Regions from separate parts of the Kluyvera sp. CHPC 1.2972 genome, predicted to be linked through region 4. Evidence: predicted binding sites of a transcription regulator. Region 4 holds the regulator's gene; each other region holds the start of a gene.
The links. The regulator CRP, encoded in region 4, controls carbon source genes, mostly activating them, when cyclic AMP is high. The targets are predictions, from matches to a motif close to ATGTGANNNNNNTCACAT.

Region 1 (5,885 bases), on a different contig from region 4:
GAAACCACCAGCGAGTAACCTGCTTTCAGCAGATTTTTACTCATCGGTTTACCCATGATACCCAGGCCAATAAAACCAACTTTCATCGTCATTTCCTCAAATGTGTGTGTATTCGGTGGTGGTTACTTCTTGAAGGCGTCGGCCAGCTTCTGCGTACCGGCGCGGAACACGCCCAGATCGCTGCCAACCGCCACAAAGGTTGCGCCCCACTCCAGATAGCGGCGCGCATCGGCTTCTACCGGCGCCAGAATGCCGCTCGGCTTACCGTGCGCTTTGGCACGGGCGAAAATGTGTTGAATCGCTTGCTGCACTTCCGGGTGAGAAGCGTTGCCCAGATGGCCTAACGCGGCGGCCAGGTCGCTTGGGCCGACGAAGATCCCGTCAACGCCGTCGGTAGCGGCAATAGCATCAACGTTGTCGACGCCCAGCTGGCTCTCGATCTGCACCAGGATGGTGATGTTCTTATTGGACTGCGCGAAGTAATCCGGCACGGTGCCAAACATGTTGCCGCGATGCGAAACGGATACACCGCGAATGCCTTCTGGCGGATAGCGAGTAGAAGAGACCGCCTGCGCGGCTTCTTCTTCGGTTTCTACGAATGGAATCAGGAAGTTGTAGAAACCGATATCCAGCATACGCTTGATAATCACCGGCTCGTTGGTCGGGATACGCACCACCGGTGCGCTCGCGCTGCCTTTTAAGGCCATCAACTGCGGGATGAGCGTCGTCACGTCGTTCGGCGCATGCTCACCGTCCAGTACCAGCCAGTCGAAACCAGCCAGTCCTAACACTTCAGTGCTGATTGGGCTGGAGAGTGCGGACCAGCAGCCAATCTGAACCTGTTTGGCAGCCAGTGCCGCTTTGAATTTGTTAGGGAAAATCGCGTTATCCATTTTCATTACCTTAAGTTAGTCGTGGCTTACTTACGCAGTTCCAGACGTTTGATGTCGCCTACCACGAACAGGTAGCAAACCATCATCATCAGCGCAGAGCAGCCTACAAAAATCAGTGCGCCATTAAAGGAGTGCAGCTCACTCACGATATAGCCAATCACCAGCGGAGTGACGATAGACGCCACGTTGCCGAAGACGTTAAACAGCCCGCCGCACAGCCCAACAATCTCTTTCGGTGCCACATCGGAGATAACCGGCCAGCCGAGTGCACCAAAGCCTTTACCGAAGAATGCCAGCGCCATCAGGGTTACCACCAGCGCGGTGTTATCGGTGTAGTTACACAGAATAATCGTCGATGCCAACAGCATGCCCAGCACGATAGGCAGCTTACGAGCAAAGGTCAGCGTACAGCCGCGGCGGATCAGGTAGTCAGAGAACAGACCGCCCAGCACGCCACCGGCAAAGCCACACAGCGCCGGGATAGACGCCACAAGCCCTACTTTCAGAATCGACATCCCTTTATCCTGCACCAGGTAAATCGGGAACCAGGTGAGGAAGAACCAGGTAATGGTGTTCAGGAAGTACTGACCAAAGAAGATCCCTAACATCATACGGCTGCTGAGTAACTGCTTGATGTACTCCAGCTTCGGACCTTTTGCCGCATCGCTGCCCGGCTTTTTATGGTCCATATCAACCACGGCGCCGTTATCCGCAATAAACTTCAGCTCGTCTTTGGACATACGTGGATGGTCGGTTGGGTTGTGAACAAACTTCACCCACATCCCGGTCAGCACTAAGCCAATCACGCCCATGACGGTAAAGACGTGTTCCCAGCCCCAGGCGAAGGTCAGCCAACCCAGCAGCGGAGAGAACAGCGCTAACGAGAAATACTGCGCGGAGTTAAAGATAGCGGATGCGGTACCGCGTTCTTTGGTCGGGAACCAGGCCGCCACGATACGGGCGTTCGCAGGGAAAGATGGCGCTTCGGAGAAACCCAACATAAAGCGCATAAAGAACATGGAGATGCCTGCCCACGCTAATGGGAAGAAACCAACAAAGCCCTGCAGGAAAGTGAACAGCGACCAGAAGAACAGGCTGTAGGTGTACACTTTCTTCGAACCAAATTTATCCAGTAACCAACCACCGGGGATCTGCATGAGCAAATAAGCCCAACCGAACGCAGAGAAGATATACCCCATTTCTACCGCGCTAAGCCCCAGCTCTTTCGCCACCGATGTACCGGCAATGGAGAGTGTGGCACGGTCAGCATAGTTAACGGCCGTAACAATAAAAATAACTAACAAAATTAAATAACGAGTCGGCATTCCTTTCGTTGATCCAGAAACATCAGCTGTATCATGTATCATTTTATTATCCTCGGGGGCACAGAGCGCCTTAATTATATTGTTATTATTAAGGCAGTATTTCGCTGATTATTTATTGATAACAAGCGGCTAAAAAACAAATAAGTCACTATGAAATCGGGATTCAGTATAATCAGGAAATCAGCGCCAGACATTGTGCAAAAACACAATTTCAATGCTTAAAAAAATCTTTTAGTTATACATATGCACACAACACTGGGCGCTGATGCACAATTTCACGCTTTGATACCCTTGCGCCAAGCGGCATCACGATAATAAGTGATCTTTATCACATTTTTAAACTTCAACACCTGACATGCTTTATTCCATAATCAAAGTGTTCTTATTTTCAATAATGAAAACCCTAACACTTATATCTTTTATTTTTTGCCCCGCTGGCTGGAGAATACTGGACAATGGCTAACATTGAAATCAGACAAGAATCGCCGACTGCTTTTTATATTAAAGTGCACGACACTGATAATGTGGCGATTATTGTTAACGATAACGGATTAAAAGCAGGAACGCGTTTTCCTGATGGTCTGGAATTAATTGAACATATTCCCCAGGGGCATAAAGTGGCTCTGGTGGATATTCCCGAACGTGGCGAGATTATCCGCTACGGCGAGGTCATCGGCTATGCCGTTCGCGATATCGTGAAGGGCAGCTGGATTGATGAGTCCACGGTCATTCTGCCGGAAGCGCCGCCGTTGAACACGCTCCCGCTAGCCACCAAAGTGCCGGAAGCGCTGCCGCCGCTGGAAGGCTACACCTTCGAAGGCTACCGCAACGCCGACGGCAGCGTCGGCACGAAAAACCTGCTGGGCATCTCCACCAGCGTGCACTGCGTGGCGGGCGTGGTGGATTACGTGGTCAAGATTATTGAACGCGATCTGCTGCCAAAATACCCGAACGTCGATGGCGTGGTAGGCCTTAACCACCTGTACGGCTGCGGCGTGGCGATTAATGCCCCGGCGGCCATCGTGCCGATCCGCACCATCCATAACCTCGCCCTGAACCCGAACTTTGGCGGCGAAGTGATGGTGGTCGGCCTCGGCTGCGAAAAACTGCAGCCAGAACGCCTGCTGCAAGGGACCGAAGATGTGCAGAGCATCCCGGTCGACAGCGCCAGCATTGTGCGCCTGCAGGACGAACAGCATGTCGGCTTTAGATCAATGGTGGACGACATTCTGCAGGTGGCCGAACGCCACCTGGAAAAACTCAATAAACGCCAGCGTGAAACTTGCCCGGCGTCTGAATTGGTCGTTGGGATGCAGTGTGGCGGCAGCGATGCCTTCTCCGGCGTCACCGCCAACCCGGCAGTGGGCTACGCGTCCGATCTGCTGGTTCGCTGCGGCGCAACCGTCATGTTCTCAGAAGTCACCGAAGTGCGTGACGCCATCCACCTGCTCACCCCGCGCGCCATCAACGAAGAGGTCGGTAAACGCCTGCTGGAAGAGATGGCCTGGTACGATAACTACCTCGATATGGGCCAAACCGACCGCAGCGCCAACCCGTCTCCGGGCAACAAAAAAGGCGGTCTGGCAAACGTGGTAGAAAAAGCGCTGGGCTCTATTGCCAAATCAGGCAAGAGCGCCATCGTGGAAGTGCTGTCGCCGGGCCAGCGCCCAACCAAACGCGGCCTGATTTATGCCGCCACCCCGGCGAGCGATTTCGTCTGCGGCACCCAACAGGTGGCCTCCGGCATTACCGTGCAGGTCTTCACCACCGGCCGCGGTACGCCTTACGGCCTGATGGCCGTGCCGGTCATTAAGATGGCCACCCGCACCGAGCTGGCGAACCGCTGGTATGACTTAATGGATATTAACGCCGGGACCATCGCGACAGGCGAAGAGACGATTGAGGATGTTGGCACGAAGCTGTTTGAGTTTATTCTGGATGTCGCGAGCGGGCGGAAGAAAACCTTCTCGGATCAGTGGGGGCTGCATAACCAGCTGGCGGTGTTTAACCCGGCGCCGGTGACCTGATTCCCCGATATTGAATGAAAAACGTCATCGGGAGGCAATCATGCCTCCCGTTTTTTATGCGCTCACCAAAATCACCTCAATGCCCTGTCGACGCAACCCTTCCAGACTTTCATTCGGCACACCCTCATCGACAATAATCACATCAATGCGCTGTGTATCAATAATCTTATGCAGGCTGGAGCGGTTAAATTTCGTCGAATCCGTGACAACGACAATGCGTTCAGCCACTTCACACATCCGGCGGTTAAGCCGGGCTTCGTCTTCATTATGCGTGCTGATACCGCGCTCGAGATCAATGGCATCGACGCCAAGGAACAGAATGTCGAAGTGGTAATTCTGTAACGACTGCTCCGCCTGGTCGCCGTAAAACGACTGCGACTGACGACGCAGGTGGCCGCCGGTCATCAGCAGCTCAACGCCTTCTGACTCCAGCAACGCATTCGCAACGTTCATGCCGTTAGTCATGGCAATCACATCCGTATGCTGGCGCATCAACCGGGCAATTTCATAAGTAGTGGTACCGGAGTCAAGAATGACGCGGTGGCCGGGTTTGATCAGCTCCACGGCGGCTTTTGCGATGCTACGCTTCACCGCCGTATTCAGAGAGCTTTTATCTTCGACAGAGGGTTCGGTCGCTGGCGTATTGCTATCACAGATAAGTGCGCCGCCGTAGGCACGCACCGCAATGCCCTGCTTCTCCAGGAAAGCCAGATCGTTACGGATCGTTACCGTTGATACGCCGAACCATTCAGAAAGATCGTTTACCTGCACGCTACCCTGCTGCCGCAACCGCTGGATAATCTGCTCGCGTCTTTCACTGGTTCCGGTCACACGCTTATCGGCAGAAGAGTCGGTGTTGCTCATAGAGATTCCTTTGATTAATTCTTTCGTTTCATTTCTTTTTGCTTATTAACACCTTTCTTTTATCGGAATGCAAGCCTTAAAAAGGCCTCGTACGACGACAAACCCTCACAAGAAAGCTTTCATTATGTTTCTTTTGTGAAACAGATCCGAAAATGGAAATCTTTCATTTTATTTTTAAATCCTCGTAACGCAGTATTAAATGAAACAAAACGAAAGATAAGTATCATTACAATCTGAGTTGGAGAGGAAAGTGAAATATCTTACCACTATGGTGGAGCAGCACAAACGGGGGAACACAAACGGAATTTATGCCGTTTGTTCCGCGCATCCACTGGTACTCGAATCCGCCATTCGTTATGCCCAGGCAAAACAGACCCCGCTGCTCATTGAAGCAACGTCGAACCAGGTCGATCAGTTTGGCGGCTATACCGGCATGACCCCGGCGGATTTTCGCCACTTTGTCTGCGAGTTGGCTGATTCACTGCACTTCCCGCAGGATCGCCTGATTCTGGGGGGCGATCATCTTGGTCCTAACCGCTGGCAAAATCTGCCAGCCGATCAAGCGATGAATAACGCCGACGATCTGATCAAAAGCTATGTGGCGGCTGGCTTTAAAAAGATCCACCTCGATTGCAGCATGTCCTGCGAGGGCGATCCCGTTCCATTAACCGATGCGATCGTTGCCGAGCGCGCGGCTCGTCTGGCTAAAATTGCCGAGCAGACCTGCACTGAACACTTTGGCGAATCGGATCTTGTGTACGTTATTGGCACCGAAG
Region 2 (5,885 bases), on a different contig from region 4:
GCGAGAAATCCTATCAGGTGGGCGTCAACATGCAGGCGGACTGGCAGCCGGCGAAAACAGGCGTGCTGCCAAAACAGCTTAATGATGCGCTTAAAGGCAGCGTGCCGTGGAAAGGTAACGTCGCCATCGAACTGCCGTATCACGGCAGTGCAACCTACAAGGTGGGCATTACCAGCGATCTGCAAAATGTGAGCAGTAGCTTACCGTCCCCGGCGGATAAGGCGGCGGGGAAATCGCTGCCCGTGAAGCTCAATGTCGACGGTAACCTGCATAGTTTTGACCTGACCGGTAACATGGGCCCGGATAACCATCTCAACAGCCGCTGGTTGCTGGGGAAAAAGCTGACGCTGGAGAGCGCCATCTGGGCCTCTGACAGCCGGACGATTCCGCCGCTGCCACAAACGCCGGGCGTTGAATTAAATATGCCGCCGATGGACGGTGCGCAGTGGCTGGCGCTGTTCCAGCACGGCGCGGCTGATGGCGTAAGCTCCGCCGCCGCGTTCCCGGAGAACATCACGTTGCGCACCCCGTCGCTGACCTTTGCGGGCCAGCAGTGGAATAATCTGAGCGTGGTGTCCCAGCCGACGGTAGACGGTACCCGCGTGGAAGCGCAGGGGCGTGAAATTAACGCCAGCCTGACGATGAAAAATCACGCGCCGTGGCAGGCTGCCGTGCGCTATCTCTACTATAACCCGTCGGCGAATCCGCTGGCGCAGGCCGCCTCTAGCGACACGCTCAGTACTACCGCAACCAGCAGCGATATTGATTTTCGCGGCTGGCCTGACCTACAGTTGCGCTGCGCTGAATGCTGGCTGTGGGGGCAGAAGTATGGTCGCATTGATGGTGACTTCAACATCAAGGGCGACACCTTAACTCTTGCCAACGGGCTGGTGGACACTGGCTTTGGCCGCTTGACCGCCGATGGCGTTTGGGTGAACTCGCCATCCGGGCAGCGTACGTCGTTGAAAGGCAAAATTCACGGCAACAAGATTGATGAGGCCACGGCTTTCTTCGGGGTTTCGACGCCGATTCGCGATTCTTCCGTTGATGTAGACTACGATTTACATTGGCGCGATAAACCGTGGCAGCCGGACGTCGCTTCGCTTAACGGGATCCTGAAATCACACGTTAGCAAAGGGCAGTTTACCGATCTCTCGACTGGACATGCCGGACAGCTGCTGCGTCTGCTGAGCGTCGATGCGCTGCTGCGTAAACTGCGTTTTGACTTTAGCGACACCTTCAGCGAAGGCTTCTACTTTGACTCCATCCGCAGCACCGCGTGGATCAAAGACGGCGTACTGAACACGGATGATACGTTGGTGGACGGCCTGGAGGCGGATATCGCCATGAAAGGGTCGGTTAACCTGGTGCGCCGCGAGCTGGATATGGAAGCCATCGTTGCGCCGGAAATTTCGGCGACGGTCAGCGTGGCGACGGCGTTCGCGGTGAACCCGATTATCGGCGCAGCGGTGTTTGCCGCGACCAAAGTATTGGGGCCGCTGTGGAACAAAGTGTCGATACTGCGCTATCGCATCACCGGCCCGATTGATAAGCCACAGATTAACGAAGTGCTGCGCCAGGCGCGCAGCGGCAAAAAGCCATGATTTGACGCAAGCCTTGAATTGCCTCAATCTCATAAGACAAACACCCGGAATACCGGCCCGAAATGCGTGAGGCGCGCGGGCCATTAACGAGTAGCGAAATAATGAGTCTAAACCTGGTAAGTGAACAATTGCTGGCAGCGAACGGCCTGAATCATCAGGATCTGTTCGCCATTCTTGGTCAACTCACGGAGCGCCGTCTGGACTATGGCGATCTCTATTTTCAGTCCAGCTACCACGAATCCTGGGTTTTAGAAGATCGCATCATTAAAGATGGTTCTTACAATATCGACCATGGCGTTGGGGTGCGTGCAGTGAGCGGTGAGAAAACCGGTTTCGCTTACGCCGACCAGATTAGCCTGCTGGCGCTGGAACAGAGTGCGCAGGCGGCACGCACCATCGTGCGCGATGCGGGCAATGGTAAAGTGCAGACGCTGGGTGCGGTAGAACACCCGGCGCTTTATACCTCGCTGGATCCGCTGCAAAGCATGACCCGCGAAGAGAAGCTGGATATTCTGCGCCGTGTTGACAGCGTCGCGCGTGCGGCGGACCACCGCGTGCAGGAAGTGACGGCGAGCCTGACCGGCGTCTATGAACTGATTCTGGTTGCTGCGACCGACGGTACGCTGGCCGCCGACGTGCGCCCGCTGGTACGCCTGTCGGTTAGCGTGCAGGTGGAAGACGACGGTAAACGCGAGCGTGGCGCCAGCGGTGGCGGCGGTCGTTTTGGCTATGACTACTTCCTTGCCGACCTCGACGGTGAAGTGCGCGCCGATGCCTGGGCGAAAGAAGCGGTGCGCATGGCGCTGGTGAATCTCTCTGCGGTGGCTGCACCTGCGGGCACGCTGCCGGTTGTGCTGGGCGCGGGCTGGCCGGGCGTACTGCTGCACGAAGCGGTCGGTCACGGTCTTGAAGGTGACTTCAACCGTCGCGGCACCTCAGTCTTCAGCGGCCAGATGGGCCAGCTGGTGGCTTCTGAACTCTGTACTATCGTTGATGATGGCACGATGTCCGATCGTCGCGGCTCCGTGGCGATCGACGATGAAGGGACACCGGGCCAGTACAACGTGCTGATCGAAAACGGGATCCTCAAAGGTTATATGCAGGACAAGCTTAATGCTCGTCTGATGGGCGTTGCGCCTACCGGTAACGGCCGCCGCGAATCCTACGCGCACCTGCCGATGCCGCGTATGACCAACACCTACATGCTGGCCGGGAAATCCACGCCGCAGGAGATCATTGAATCCGTCGAGTACGGCCTCTACGCGCCAAACTTTGGCGGCGGCCAGGTGGATATCACTTCCGGCAAGTTTGTCTTCTCCACCTCGGAAGCCTATCTGATTGAAAACGGTAAGGTGACCAAACCGGTGAAAGGGGCGACGCTTATCGGTTCCGGTATCGAAACTATGCAGCAGGTTTCCATGGTCGGTAACGATCTGAAGCTGGATAACGGTGTAGGCGTCTGTGGCAAAGAAGGCCAGAGCCTGCCGGTTGGCGTCGGCCAGCCAACCCTGAAAGTGGACAATTTAACGGTGGGCGGCACTGCCTGACCTGAAAAAAATGCACCTCATTTTGAGGTGCATTGATGTTTGCTTATCCGGCCTACGGCTATTCCTTCCTTCTTCCCCGCATTTCCTGGAATAACCTCGCCACTTCGACAAAATAGTCGGTCAGATAGTTAATACAGACCTGCACCTTCAGCGGCAGCTTGTCCTTTTCGGTATACAGCGCGTACACCGGACGAGGATCGGACTGATAGCGCGGGAATAAGATCTCCAGCTCACCGCTGTTGATCTCATTGATCACCCACATCAGCGGCACGTAGGCAATGCCCGCACCGGCCACCAACCAACGAGAGATGGCCATCGGATCGTTAGTCACGAATCGGCCTTCCGGCAGCAGCTTTGTCGACAGCCCTTCGGGGGCAATCAGCTCAAATTCGTTATCGGGACGTACGCTATATTCCAGCCACGAATGGTTGCTCAGGTCCGCCGGCTTTTCGGGCACGCCATACTGCGCGAGGTATTTCTTCGATGCGCAGACGACCATCGGCATGCTGCCAAGGCGTTGGGAGAAGAGGCTGGAGTCCTGCAGCGCGCCCACGCGGATCACCACGTCCAGCCCATCGGCAATCAGGTCCGGCGCCGGAATTCCCGTCACCAGATTCACCGTTAATCCTGGATACTCTTTCAGCATCTCCGCCGTCATGGCAGCGAGGACATTTTGTGCCATAGTTGAAGAACAACCAATGCGCAGCGTCCCAATTGGCGTGTTGTTAAAGGCGTAAAGCTGCTCGTGCACATCCTGAACTTCTAACAGCATGCGTCGGCAGCCCTGGTAGTAAATTTTACCGGCTTCGGTTAAGCCAATGCTGCGAGTACTCCGGTTAAGCAGTTTGACCTGCAGCTCATCTTCCAGTTTAGAGACAGTCTGGCTGATGGACGAAACGCTCATTTGTAGCTGGCGCGCCGCGGCGGTAAAGGAGCCTTGCTCGACTACTTTGGCAAACACCGACATCCGTTTTAGTCGTTCCATTGTTCACTCTGGCTTAAAAGTGATTTGCATCACACTATGTAGATAAGGCGATAACAGTTACGTTAAAATACTGTTAGCTGAATAATTAAAGTTCCAATCTCACCTGCACGCTAGTCTAGTAAGGTCAACATGAGCCTGTTTCCTGTCATCGTGATTTTCGGTCTCTCATTCCCGCCGATTTTCTTTGAGCTGCTCTTATCGCTCGCCATTTTTTGGTTGGTGCGTCGCGTGCTGACGCCGACCGGGATCTACGACTTTGTCTGGCATCCTGCGTTGTTCAACACCGCACTGTACTGCTGCCTGTTTTATCTAATATCACGTTTGTTCGTCTGAGGTAGATGTGAAAACACTAACAAGAAAAATCTCCCGCACCGCTATTACGGTGATACTGGTCATCCTGGCGTTCATCGCTATTTTCCGCGCCTGGGTCTATTACACCGAATCTCCGTGGACGCGCGATGCGCGTTTTAGCGCGGACGTTGTTGCTATTGCCCCTGACGTTTCCGGCCTGATTACCGACGTTGAGGTCAAGGATAACCAACTGGTTAGCAAAAATCAGGTGCTGTTTATCATTGATCAGCCGCGCTACAAGAAGGCGCTGGAAGAGGCTGACGCAGATGTGGCCTATTATAAAGCGCTGGCCGATGAAAAAAGTCGTGAAGCCGGGCGTCGAAATAAGCTGGGCGTCATCGCGATGTCGCGCGAAGAGATTGACCAATCCAATAACGTTCTACAAACCGTGCTGCACCAGCTTGCTAAAGCGCAGGCGACCCGCGACCTGGCGCGCCTTGACCTTGACCGTACGGTGATCCGTGCCCCGGCAGATGGCTGGGTGACTAACCTTAACGTCTATGCTGGTGAATTTATCACCCGCGGCTCGACGGCGGTGGCGCTGGTTAAACAGCATTCCTTCTACGTGATGGCCTACCTTGAAGAGACCAAGCTCTCAAGCGTGCGTCCGGGCTACCGTGCCGAAATTACCCCGCTGGGCAGCAACCATGTGATTAAAGGCACCGTTGATAGTGTCGCGGCAGGCGTGACGAACGCCAGCAGCAGCGTTGACAGCAAAGGGATGGCGACCATCGACTCCAACCTCGAATGGGTTCGTCTGGCTCAGCGTGTGCCGGTGCGTATTCGTCTGGATGAACAGACAGGCAACCTGTGGCCTGCGGGGACTACCGCCACGGTGGTCATTACTGGCGAGAAAGATCGCGATGCCAGCCGCATGAGCTTCTTCCAGAAGTTAGCGCTGCGTCTGCGTGAGTTCGGTTAATCGCCATGGGCATTTTTAGTATTGCCAACCAGCACATCCGCTTTGCCGTCAAACTGGCGTGCGCGGTGGTGCTGGCGCTGTTCGTCGGCTTTCACTTTCAGCTTGAAACGCCCCGCTGGGCGGTACTGACTGCCGCCATCGTGGCGGCTGGCCCGGCCTTTGCCGCAGGTGGGGAACCCTATGCAGGGGCGATTCGCTATCGCGGGATGCTGCGTATTGTCGGCACCTTTATCGGCTGTATTGCGGCGCTGGTGATTATCATCACCATGATTCGTGCGCCGCTGCTGATGCTGCTGGTCTGCAGTATTTGGGCCGGTTTCTGTACCTGGATTTCGTCGCTGGTGCGCGTGGAGAACTCCTATGCCTGGGGGCTGTCCGGCTACACGGCGCTGATTATCGTCATCACCATTCAGGCCGAACCGCTACTGACGCCGCAGTTTGCCGTTGAACGCTGCAGCGAGATCGTGCTGGGGATT
Region 3 (5,885 bases), on a different contig from region 4:
CTTTCCAGGTGACCAGGTTCTGATTGCTCAGCGGCTTGTTTAAATCGCCCAGCCCATCTTCAACGCGCTGCTTCCCCTGTACCGGCTCAAGGTGCCCCTTATCGATAAAGCCTTTACCGAAGCCGAAGCTAAAGGTGTAGTAATCTTCCACGTCCGGCTCAATGGCGATGATTTGCCCGGCACGCAGGTTGCCGACGGTCATGGTTTTATTGCCGATACGTGCCCAGATAGCGGCGTCTTCCGTCGTCTGCATATAACGCGTTGGCAGCGCGGCAGCGACGCTACCGGCGAGGAAAAACAGCAGGAAAACAACCGAACGTATAGCCATGAGCAGTAACCGAAGCGGGAAACGACTCTACTATTGTAACAAAAGCTACATCAATACCAATGTTTAAGACTCATACAGATCATGTAGTAGAACAAACGGCGGATTTTTCTGCTGCTGATGCCACAGGCTGGTTACTCCGGGCGAACCCAGCGCCACAATGCGCTCACAAAAGTCACTGCTGCTGAGGGAATCCCGCAGAGGAATCATTTGCTCGATTAATGAATAATGGATGCCCGCGATCACTTCGCAACCGCTGTGCTTATGGCTCATCAGCGCCGCCACGCGATAGGGAGCGGCGCCCGCGCTATCGGTGAGAAAGATAACCCCGTCGCCGGAATCGGTCTGATGCAGCGCGTCGCACATCATGCGGCTGAGCATATTTGAGCTCTGGCCTCGCCAGTAATTGACTGCCCGGCACTGTGGCAGCGGTCCATATTTTTTTTCCAGACGATCAAGCAATTCCTGTGCTTTGTCGTCATGGCAGGAAATGACCCAACCTAACATCGCTTACCTCCTTAGCAGGCAAGCAGTTTAGCCGAGCAATCAATAAATAGGGGTGATGACTGTCAAAGAACGGTTCCCGGCAGGTTTACCTGCCGGGAAATGCAGCACGATTAGCTGCGCAGGCCGCGGCCGCGCTGGATGAGATACCAGCACAGCAGGTAAAACGCCGCGATGAACACCACCAGCACGCCAAACGTGGTGACCAGCGGGACATCGTTAATGCCGAGGAAGCCGTAGCGGAAGCCGCTAATCATGTAGACGATCGGGTTCAGGTGCGACAGCCCCTGCCAGAACGGCGGCAGCAGCGTCAGCGAATAGAACACCCCGCCGAGGTAGGTCAGCGGCGTCAGCACGAAGGTAGGGATCAGGCTGATGTCATCGAAGGTCTTGGCGAAAACCGCGTTAAGCAGGCCGGCAAGCGAGAACAGCACCGCGGTCAGTATCAGCGTCAGCGCCACGAACACCCACGAGTGAACCTGGAACGGCACGAAGAACAGCGAAATCGCCGTCACCAGAATCCCCACGCACAGGCCGCGCGCCACGCCGCCGCCGACAAACCCAGCGATGATGACGTGCGTTGGCACTGGTGCCACCAGCAGCTCTTCAATATTGCGCTGGAACTTGGCGCTAAAGAACGACGAGGCCACGTTGGCATAAGCGTTGGTGATCACCGCCATCATGATCAGGCCCGGCACGATAAACTGCATGTAGGTAAAGCCGTGCATTTCACCAATACGGGAGCCGATCAGGTTGCCGAAGATAATAAAGTACAGCGTCATGGTGATGACAGGCGGCACCAGCGTCTGGATCCAGATACGCATAAAGCGGTGGATCTCTTTTGCCCAGATGCTTTTCAGCGCAACCCAGTAAAGCTGCATCATGCGCGATCTCCTTGTTTTTCATGAACCAGCGACACAAACAGCTCTTCAAGGCGGTTCGCTTTGTTACGCATACTCAGTACCTGGATGCCCTGCGCACTCAACTGCGCAAAGACGCTGTTAATCCCCTGCTCGCGCAGCACTTCGACTTCCAGCGTCGAGGTATCCACCAGCGTGTGCTTGTAACCTTCGAGCTTCGGCAGCGGGCTTTTCGGCGCCAGGTCGAGAATAAAGGTTTCTGACTTCAGCTTAGAGAGCAACGCTTTCATCGAGGTGTTCTCTACCAGTTCACCGCGCTGGATGATGCCGATATTACGGCACAGCATTTCTGCCTCTTCCAGATAGTGAGTGGTCAGAATGATGGTGGTGCCTTTATCGTTAAGATCTTTGAGGAAGCCCCACATGGAACGGCGCAGCTCAATGTCTACGCCGGCGGTCGGTTCGTCGAGGATCAGCAGCTTCGGCTCGTGCATCAGCGCACGGGCAATCATCAGGCGACGTTTCATCCCACCGGAGAGCATCCGCGCGCGTTCGTTGCGTTTTTCCCACAAATCGAGCTGCTTCAGGTATTTTTCGCTGCGGATGACCGCTTCTTTATGCTCAACGCCGTAGTAGCCCGCCTGGTTCACGACGATTTGCTGCACGGTTTCAAACGGGTTGAAGTTGAACTCCTGCGGCACCAGCCCGAGCTGGCGTTTGGCGTTGACCACATCTTTTTGCAGGTCATAACCAAATACGCTCACGCGCCCGGAGGTTTTATTCACCAGCGAACTGATAATCCCGATGGTCGTCGATTTACCCGCCCCGTTCGGCCCCAGAAGCGCGTAGAAATCACCGGCTTCGACTTGCAGATCGATCCCACGCAGCGCCTGTACGCCGCCAGGATAAGTCTTTGTCAGTTGCTCTAATTCCAGTGCAATGGTCATAGATTTTCGCTTACCTTACATTCTGATACTTGATATTTAGTTTTAATAAATCAGGAGTTGCCCTATATTAACCCAACGAAAATTACTGGGTTACCGCTTCCATGAACGACATAGATACACTCATCAGCAACAATGCACTATGGTCAAAGATGCTGATAGAAGAGGATCCCGGTTTTTTTGAAAAACTGTCCCAAGCACAAAAACCCCGTTTTTTATGGATTGGCTGTTCTGACAGCCGCGTCCCCGCCGAACGTCTGACCGGGCTTGAGCCTGGCGAACTGTTCGTTCACCGTAACGTCGCAAACCTGGTTATCCACACCGATCTCAACTGCCTTTCCGTGGTGCAGTATGCCGTTGATGTGCTGGAAGTTGAACACATTATTATCTGCGGACACTATGGCTGTGGTGGCGTACAGGCGGCGGTTGAAAACCCGGAACTGGGGTTAATCGACAACTGGCTGCTACACATTCGCGATATCTGGTTCAAACATAGTTCATTGCTGGGCGAGATGCCGCCGGAACGCCGTATGGATACGCTATGCGAGCTGAACGTGATGGAGCAGGTCTACAACCTGGGCCACTCGACGATTATGCAATCGGCATGGAAACGTGGGCAAAAGGTGATGATTCACGGTTGGGCATACGGTATTCACGACGGCCTACTGCGCGATCTCGATGTAACCGCTGTCAGCCGCGAAACCCTCGAGCAGCGTTACCGCCACGGGATTTCCAACCTCAAGTTAAAGCATATCAATCATAAGTAAGGGAAATCATCCCTTGTCGCCCGGCCGAACGCAGTGACGTCGGGCGTGTCCCGGAGTCGGCGTTCCGCCTCGTCCGGGCTACCTGCAAACTTACTCGTCTAACAGCACCACTTTGCCAACATATGGCAGATGGCGATAGCGCTGAGCATAGTCAATACCGTAACCCACCACGAATTCGTCCGGGATGGAGAAGCCGACAAACTCAACCGGCACTTCAACTTCGCGACGGGTTGGTTTATCCAGCAGCGTACAAATTGCCAGCGACTTCGGCTCACGCAGGCTCAGAATCTCACGCACTTTCGACAGCGTATTGCCGGAGTCGATGATGTCTTCAACGATCAGCACATCTTTACCGCGGATATCTTCATCGAGATCTTTGAGGATTTTCACGTCGCGGGTGGTGGACATACCGCTGCCATAGCTGGATGCCGTCATAAAATCGACTTCGTGCGGAACCTGTACTTCACGGCACAGGTCAGCCATGAACATGAACGAGCCGCGCAGCAGACCGACTAACACCATTTCGCTACCGCTGTCTTTATAACGCTCGTTAATCAGACGACCCAGTTCAGCGATACGCGCCTTGATCTCCGCTTCCGGGATCATCACTTCAACAGTATGTTTCATTTAACTAACCACATGATTTTAAATGTAAATCACTCAACCCGTTAACCCAGAGCCGCGAGGTTGATCAGCAAGCGTGAAAGTATACCAGCAAAACGATTGACGCGGCTAATTCGATAATAAAGCTCAATTTGTGATTTCGATCACACTTGTTAAATCCTATAATGAAATGAAAGCAATAATTAACAAACAAACGGACACTTTTCTATGGCTGAAACAAATCATCAACGTCCAGGACTGCTCGGGAGGCTAACCGCCCTCTTTGCGGCGTTCTGCGGCTTGTATCTACTGATTGGCGGCGTATGGCTGGTCGCGATTGGGGGTTCCTGGTACTACCCTATCGCTGGCCTGGTGATGCTGGGCATTACGGCACAGCTCTGGCGCGCTAAGCGTTCAGCACTGTGGCTTTACGCCGTACTGCTGCTGGCAACCATGGTATGGGGCGTGTGGGAAGTCGGCTTCGACTTCTGGGCACTCACACCGCGCAGCGACGTGCTGGTTATCTTCGGCGTCTGGCTGATTTTGCCGTTTGTCTGGCGCCGTCTGGTGGTGCCGTCAAGCGGAGCCGTCGCGGCGCTGCTCGTCGCGCTGATTATCAGCGCCGGTATCCTCACCTGGGCCGGTTTCCACGACCCGCAGGAGGTGAACGGGACGCTGAGCGCAGACGCCACACCGGCCGAGCCAATCTCTCAGGTCGCAGACCAGGACTGGCCAGCCTATGGGCGTAACCAGGAAGGCCAGCGCTTCTCGCCGTTGAAGCAGATTAATGCCGACAACGTACATAACCTGAAGGAAGCCTGGGTATTCCGCACCGGCGACCTGAAGCAGCCAAACGATCCGGGTGAAATCACTAACGAAGTCACCCCGATCAAGATTGGTAATATGCTCTACCTCTGTACCGCTCACCAGCGCGTGTTTGCCCTGGATGCAGCGACCGGTAAAGAGAAATGGCACTTTGACCCGCAACTCGGCACTGACCCTAGCTTCCAGCACGTGACCTGCCGTGGCGTCTCTTACCATGAAGCGACCGCCGCAAACGCGTCACCTGACGTGGTTGCCGACTGTCCTCGCCGCATTATCCTGCCGGTAAACGATGGCCGTATCTTCGCCCTCAACGCCGACACCGGTAAGCTATGCGAGAGCTTTGCTAACAAAGGCATTCTCAATCTGCAAACCGACATGCCGGTCACCACGCCGGGTATGTACGAACCGACTTCACCGCCGATTATCACCGATAAAGTCATCGTAATTGCCGGTGCAGTCACCGATAACTTCTCGACCCGTGAGCCATCTGGCGTTATTCGCGGCTTTGACGTTAACAGCGGTAAGCTGCTGTGGGCGTTTGACCCGGGTGCAAAAGATCCAAACGCTATCCCGCCAGCGGGTTCGCATTATACCTTCAACTCGCCGAACTCCTGGGCGCCAGCGGCCTATGATGCGAAGCTGGATCTGGTCTATCTGCCGATGGGCGTGACCACACCGGATATCTGGGGTGGCAACCGTACGCCAGAGCAGGAACGCTACGCGAGCTCAATTGTGGCGCTGAATGCCACCACCGGTAAGCTTGCCTGGAGCTACCAGACCGTTCACCACGACCTGTGGGATATGGACATGCCGTCCCAGCCAACGCTGGCAGATATCAGCGTTGACGGTAAGACAGTACCGGTAATCTACGCCCCGGCGAAAACCGGTAATATCTTCGTGCTCGACCGCCGTAACGGCGAACTGGTTGTGCCGGCACCGGAAAAACCGGTTCCTCAGGGTGCAGCCAAAGGCGACTACGTCACCAAAACCCAGCCGTTCTCCGATCTGAGCTTCCGTCCGAAGAAAGATCTGACCGGTGCGGACATGTGGGGCGCCA
Region 4 (5,885 bases):
TGTTGAAGAGGGTGTTGTGGGCCTGGTTGACGCGCATACGCTGATAGGCAAGCTTTGGCGCCTGCGGGTCGGGGCTTAAGATGAGACGAATGGCCTCCTGGTCTGCCTCCAGCGCCGCCTGAGCGTTTTGCCGTAGCTGGCCGCTTTGCCACTGTGGCCACAGCCAGATCATGCCGCCAAAGGCGATCAGGCAGCCGATGATGGTGTCGATAAAGCGGGCGACGATAAACTGCTCGCCGTTCAGCGTCAGAATCTGCAGGGTATACACGGCGGTAATCGTAAAACCGACGGTGGCCCAGCCATAGTGGCGGCGGATAATCAGGTAGCTCCCCAGCGTGACGATAAGCATGCCTGTCAGCGCCAGCCCTTCCGGCGCGTGGAAGTGCAGGACAACGGCGGCAATCACCAGCCCCGCCAGCGTGCCCGCTGCGCGGTGGAAAATACGCACACGGGTCGCGCCGTAGCCGTTCTGCGTGACCAGCAGCACCGTCATCAGGATCCAGTAAGGCTTCGGTAGGTGCAGTGCGGCGCCCATCAGGCTGGCGATGCTGAGCATCACGCTGAGCCGGGCGGCATTGCGCAGAGCCGGGGATTTCAGCGACAGGTAGTTTTTAAGCGCGGCGAACAGCGGCAGGCGGCGCTGTTTATCGGCCATCAGGTCACGCGGATAGAGCGGACGCTGAGAGCGCAGCACACGGGCAATGCGGCTGAAATGCCAGGCGCAGAACTGGCCGACCGGGTTATCCGGATGCTGGTCGGCAATTTTTTCCAGCGCGCCGATCTGCTTATCCATATTGAAGCGGGTCGGGTAGCGATGATAGAGAATGTCGTCCGCCAGTACCCTCAGGCGTGCCGCGACGGTTTGGGCGTTCCAGCGGATCACCGCTTCGGCGTGGCTGCGTTCAACCAGCTTTTGTACCTCTTCCGGTTGGTGCAGGCTGACGGAGATATGCTCCTGTAAATCGAGCCCCACCTGGAAAGCACGCAGCAGGCGCTTGTAATCGTTATGCTGGTTAGCCGCAAGCATGTGCAACTGCTGGTAGCATTGGGAAATCAGATCCACCACTTTCTGCTGGCGAGTGAGTAGCGGCGGCAGCGCGGTGCTCGGATCGGTGTGCTGGGTCAGCAGGCTATATTTGGCCTCGCAGTATTCGGCAAGCTGGCGGTAGAGCAGGCTCAGCGATTCCCGCAGCGGCTGTTCGCGCCACATCCAGAACCACCACCAGTTAAACAGCCCGTACCACAGCGTGCCCAGCGCGTAGAGCAGCAATGGCTCCCATATAGGCATGTTTCCCGCCAGGCTTAGGGTAAAGATGGAAGCAATCAGCGAGGCGGGCAGCAGCCGCCCGTGCAGCGCGCTGATTTCCGCCGTGACGCCCAGCAGCAGCGCCAGCCCGGTGAGGATCAACGGTAGGGGAATGTCGTGTTCCAGCAGCAGCTGTACGGCAAGGCTACAGCCAGCAAACAGGCAGCCGCCAATAATCAGGCGCTTAAAAAAGCGTTTATGCGGCGTGTCGAGGCCAGCGATATTGCAGCAGGCGGGCACTAAGGAGAACAGCAGACCTTGCTGGAGGTGGCCGAGAAGCAGCCCAATGGCAACCGGCAGGCATAACACCAGCGTTTGCCGCAGTGCATAGTTGACTTCCGGGTGGTAAATCAGCCTGCGCCACATAGGGGGAAAACAAAAATGGCGTATTGCTTTCACAATACGCCATTTTGGGCCGGATTAGCGGGTACCGTAAACGACAATGGTTTTGCCGTGCGCGGAGATCAGGTTCTGATCTTCCAGCATTTTCAGAATACGGCCCACGGTTTCACGGGAGCAGCCAACGATCTGACCGATTTCCTGACGGGTGATTTTAATCTGCATACCGTCTGGGTGGGTCATAGCATCAGGCTGTTTCGCCAGGTTCAGCAGGGTCTGTGCGATACGACCGGTAACGTCCAGGAAGGCCAGGTTACCGACTTTTTCGGAAGTGACCTGCAGACGACGCGCCATCTGAGAAGAGAGACGCATCAGAATGTCCGGGTTAACCTGGATCAGCTGACGGAATTTTTTATAAGAGATTTCAGCAACTTCACAAGCGGTTTTTGCTCGTACCCATGCGCTGCGTTCCTGGCCTTCTTCGAACAGACCCAGCTCGCCGATAAAATCGCCCTGGTTGAGGTAAGAGAGGATCATCTCTTTGCCTTCTTCGTCCTTGATGAGTACAGCCACGGAGCCTTTTACGATGTAATACAGCGTCTCTGCTTTTTCACCCTGGTGAATCAGCGTGCTCTTCGATGGGTACTTATGAATATGGCAATGAGACAAGAACCATTCGAGAGTAGGGTCTGTTTGCGGTTTGCCAAGCACCATGCGCGGTTATCCTCTGTTATAAGCTCTTCCCAGCGGCAAAAACATTGCAGCCACTGGTTGCAATAGTATCCTTCCCGTTACCTGGGAAGTCGGCTGTCGAATAGGGTCGCAGCCTGTAATGTGATGTCCTCTGCATACATGCAGTACGTTTATGTATTACCGTAGCATCCTGACTGTTTTAGCATAGCTTTTGCCGTGTGTCTCCTGGTGTCTCGCTTCAGCATGACGTCGATCGCCTTCCATTGCGAGAATTGTTATGTGCGCGTAATCTGAGAAGAAAATTGCAACCTGGGAGTTAAATATTATGCAAGCGCGTGTGAAATGGGTTGAGGGGTTAACCTTCCTCGGTGAGTCAGCTTCAGGCCACCAAATTTTGATGGACGGTAACTCTGGCGATAAAGCGCCAAGCCCGATGGAAGTGGTGCTGATGGCCGCCGGCGGTTGCAGCGCGATTGACGTGGTCTCCATCCTGCAAAAAGGTCGCAATGACGTGACCGACTGCGAAGTGAAGCTCACCTCCGAGCGTCGTGAAGAAGCCCCGCGTCTGTTTACGCACATCAATCTGCACTTTATCGTCACCGGTAAAGATCTGAAGGATGCGGCGGTATCACGCGCGGTGGATCTGTCTGCTGAGAAATACTGCTCGGTTGCGCTGATGCTCGAAAAAGCGGTGAACATCACCCACTCTTACGAAGTGATCGAAGGCTGATTACATGCCAGACGTAGCCCGGCCGAACGCAGTGACGCCGGGGCCATTCCCGGCGTCGGTGCTTGCGCACCTCGTCCGGGCTACCTGGTCTTGATGCTAGTTCCTGCCTTCCATCAGCCGCTGCACCAGCGGCGTCATGATTAATTCCATTGCCAGCCCCATCTTCCCGCCGGGAACGACCAGCGTATTCATATGCGAGATAAATGAACCCTGCAACATGGCCAGTAGCCACGGGTAGTCGATGTGGTCGAGATTACGGAAGTGAATCACCACGAAACTCTCGTCCAGCGACGGAATGCTTTTTGCCGCAAACGGGTTCGAAGTGTCGACCGTCGGCACGCGCTGGAAGTTGATATGGGTGCGGGAGAACTGCGGGGTAATGAAGTTGATGTAGTCTTCCATCGACCGTACCACCGAATCCATCACCGCTTCGCGGGAGTGACCGCGCTCGCTGGTGTCGCGGATCATCTTCTGAATCCACTCCAGGTTAACAATCGGTACCACGCCGACCAACAGATCGACATGGCGAGCCACATCGTGCTGCGGGGTAACGACGCCACCGTGCAGTCCTTCATAGAACAGCACATCGGTCGGTTCCGGCAGCGGCTGCCACGGCGTAAACGTGCCGGGCACCTGGTTCCACGGCACCGCTTCGTCGTAGGTATGCAGGTATTTGCGCGATTTCCCTTGCCCGTTCAGGCCGTAGTCGCGAAAGGTCTGTTCCAGCAGGCCAAAGTCGTTGGCATCCGGCCCGAAGTAGCTGATATGGCGGCCAAGGTCACGGGCCTTGCGGATAGCCATATCCATTTCAGGGCGGGTATAGCGGTGAAAGCTGTCGCCTTCGACTTCCGCCGCGCGCAGGTTGAGCTGAGCAAAGATTTTACGGAACGCGAGGCTGGTGGTGGTGGTTCCTGCTCCGCTGGAGCCGGTAACGGCAATGACCGGATGTTTGGCAGACATGCGAATAACTCCCTGAACAGACGACAACGGAAGCGGGTAAAACGCTCCCTATCGTTAGAGTATAGTTAACCGCGAAATTGGTTACGGGGCATGATGTTGACGGTCTCGTGAAGCTCAGACCAGACCAGCACCGCTTCGCCTGTTTGTAGCTGGTGTTTGACGTCGGCGACCTTTTGCGCAAGTGAACGTTCATATTCACCATAATCAGTGCCTTCGCGCAAGACAAAGCTTTCAATCAGATTATCCAGCGTCTCCGGGTCGATATCCTGCCAGGGAATCATCATGCTTTTGCTCCTAGCCACGGCATCAGCCAGTTGGGGATGCGTTTTTCCAGCCACATTTCCGGGTGACGCAGGGTGCCGCCGATAAACCCGACATGGCCGCCGTACTCAGTAAGCTGGTAGACGACGTTATCCGGCAGCTCTTCCTGGGCAGGAATAGAGTGATGGTCCATAAACGGATCGTCTTTTGAGTGGATGATCAGCGTCGGCTTGGTGATTTTGCTTAGGATCGGCATCGCACTACATTGACGGTAGTAATCGATCGCGTCGGCGAAGCCGTGGATCTTCGAGGTGATCGAATCGTCGAACTCGCGGATGCGGCGCATGCTTTTCAGCTGACGCAGATCCACCGGCAGCGAGCCGGGGTAGGCTTTGAGCTTACGAGCGGCGTTGCCTTTCAGCAGATTCAGCAGATAGCGCTGATAGACCCGCGAGAAGCCTTTATCCATATGGTAGCTGCAGGCTTCCAGCATAAACGGCGCGGAGACAATCACTGCCGCATCTATCGGCACGTCATCACCCTCTTTGGCCAGCAGGCAGGCTAGCATATTGCCGCCAAGCGAGTACCCGACCGCTGCCGTTGGCGCTTTACCATATTCACGCTGCAGCCAGTTCAGGAACCAGGTGCCGTCTTCCGTTTCACCCGAGTGATAAATACGGTTCAGACGGTTCGGCTCGCCGCTGCAGCCGCGAAAATGCATCACCACACCCAGCCAGCCTTGCGCTTTCGCCGCGTTAATCAGGCCATGCGCGTACGGGCTGTGCAAACTGCCCTCCAGACCATGAAACACCACCAGACGAGGCTTATGCAGCGCACCCGCCGGGTCTTCACTCCACGCTAAATCGACGAAGTCGCCGTCCGGCAGCTCAAGGCGTTGCCAGTGCGGGGTGAATTGCAGTTTGCGACGAAGCAGGCGTGGCAGCATGGTCTGAAGATGACGGTTGCTGATACCGCGCATGGGGACGAAGTCCGCGCTGCTGGAGATGTCGATACTGAGATCGTGGTGGGTTGTTTCAGTCATAACTCGGCGATGTTTACCTGGAATCTGCGCCTACTATACCGTCACTTTGCCATCGTGTTTATGAAAATGAGGCATCGGTAGTCGTTTTTATCCCGTCAGGATCTGATCCTAATCACAATTTGTTACTTCAATTATTACTCTCAGGCTAATGATTCTCTCCTACGCTTAATTGATGACTTTCTCGCCAGGGTGCACAATCTTTTCAGTGTTAAGCAATCAAAATGATTAGCTGAATCAGGAGGTTAATAATGTTATCTGGGCAAACACCAGCACGCGTCTGGAACACACGCCGCACCGAAAAACAGCGACGTCTGGCTTCCGTACCGGTGCAGGGTAAGGTTCTGCCGACCGCAGACCTGACCGCAATGCTGGAAAAACTGATCGCGCCGGGTGACCGCGTGGTATTAGAAGGGAATAACCAAAAGCAGGCAGACTTCTTGTCCCGCATGCTGGCAGAGGTTAACCCGCAGATTGTGCACGACCTGCACATGATTATGCCGAGCGTCGGCCGCAGCGAGCATCTGGATATCTTCGAAAAAGGGATCGCCCGCAAG

Region 1: a site for CRP is predicted at 2,535-2,552, ahead of garD (galactarate dehydratase). Genes of this name have one in related genera too.
Region 2: a site for CRP is predicted at 4,154-4,171, ahead of aaeR (HTH-type transcriptional activator AaeR). Genes of this name have one in related genera too.
Region 3: a site for CRP is predicted at 4,156-4,173, ahead of hpt (hypoxanthine phosphoribosyltransferase). Genes of this name have one in related genera too.

Annotation. Positions count from the first base shown of each region.
Region 1 covers NZ_JAPKIB010000004.1:134,724-140,608, reverse strand. Annotated here, with positions in the region: gene garR (2-hydroxy-3-oxopropionate reductase) at 1-92, opposite strand, end outside; gene garL (2-dehydro-3-deoxyglucarate aldolase) at 123-893, opposite strand; gene V6944_RS08945 (MFS transporter) at 920-2,260, opposite strand; gene garD (galactarate dehydratase) at 2,674-4,245, shown strand; gene V6944_RS08935 (DeoR family transcriptional regulator) at 4,300-5,109, opposite strand; gene kbaZ (tagatose-bisphosphate aldolase subunit KbaZ) at 5,378-5,885, shown strand, end outside.
Region 2 covers NZ_JAPKIB010000004.1:26,169-32,053, forward strand. Annotated here, with positions in the region: gene yhdP (AsmA2 domain-containing protein YhdP) at 1-1,604, shown strand, start outside; gene tldD (metalloprotease TldD) at 1,706-3,151, shown strand; gene aaeR (HTH-type transcriptional activator AaeR) at 3,210-4,136, opposite strand; gene aaeX (p-hydroxybenzoic acid efflux pump operon protein AaeX) at 4,266-4,469, shown strand; gene aaeA (p-hydroxybenzoic acid efflux pump subunit AaeA) at 4,477-5,409, shown strand; gene aaeB (p-hydroxybenzoic acid efflux pump subunit AaeB) at 5,415-5,885, shown strand, end outside.
Region 3 covers NZ_JAPKIB010000006.1:73,339-79,223, forward strand. Annotated here, with positions in the region: gene V6944_RS11920 (polysaccharide deacetylase family protein) at 1-328, opposite strand, end outside; gene V6944_RS11925 (PTS sugar transporter subunit IIA) at 392-832, opposite strand; gene V6944_RS11930 (ABC transporter permease) at 943-1,713, opposite strand; gene V6944_RS11935 (ABC transporter ATP-binding protein) at 1,710-2,636, opposite strand; gene can (carbonate dehydratase) at 2,738-3,400, shown strand; gene hpt (hypoxanthine phosphoribosyltransferase) at 3,491-4,027, opposite strand; gene V6944_RS11950 (glucose/quinate/shikimate family membrane-bound PQQ-dependent dehydrogenase) at 4,232-5,885, shown strand, end outside.
Region 4 covers NZ_JAPKIB010000002.1:458,195-464,079, forward strand. Annotated here, with positions in the region: gene V6944_RS05600 (YccS/YhfK family putative transporter) at 1-1,672, opposite strand, end outside; gene crp (cAMP-activated global transcriptional regulator CRP) at 1,727-2,359, opposite strand; gene V6944_RS05610 (OsmC family protein) at 2,664-3,068, shown strand; gene V6944_RS05615 (phosphoribulokinase) at 3,165-4,028, opposite strand; gene V6944_RS05620 (YheU family protein) at 4,094-4,312, opposite strand; gene V6944_RS05625 (hydrolase) at 4,309-5,331, opposite strand; gene mdcA (malonate decarboxylase subunit alpha) at 5,580-5,885, shown strand, end outside.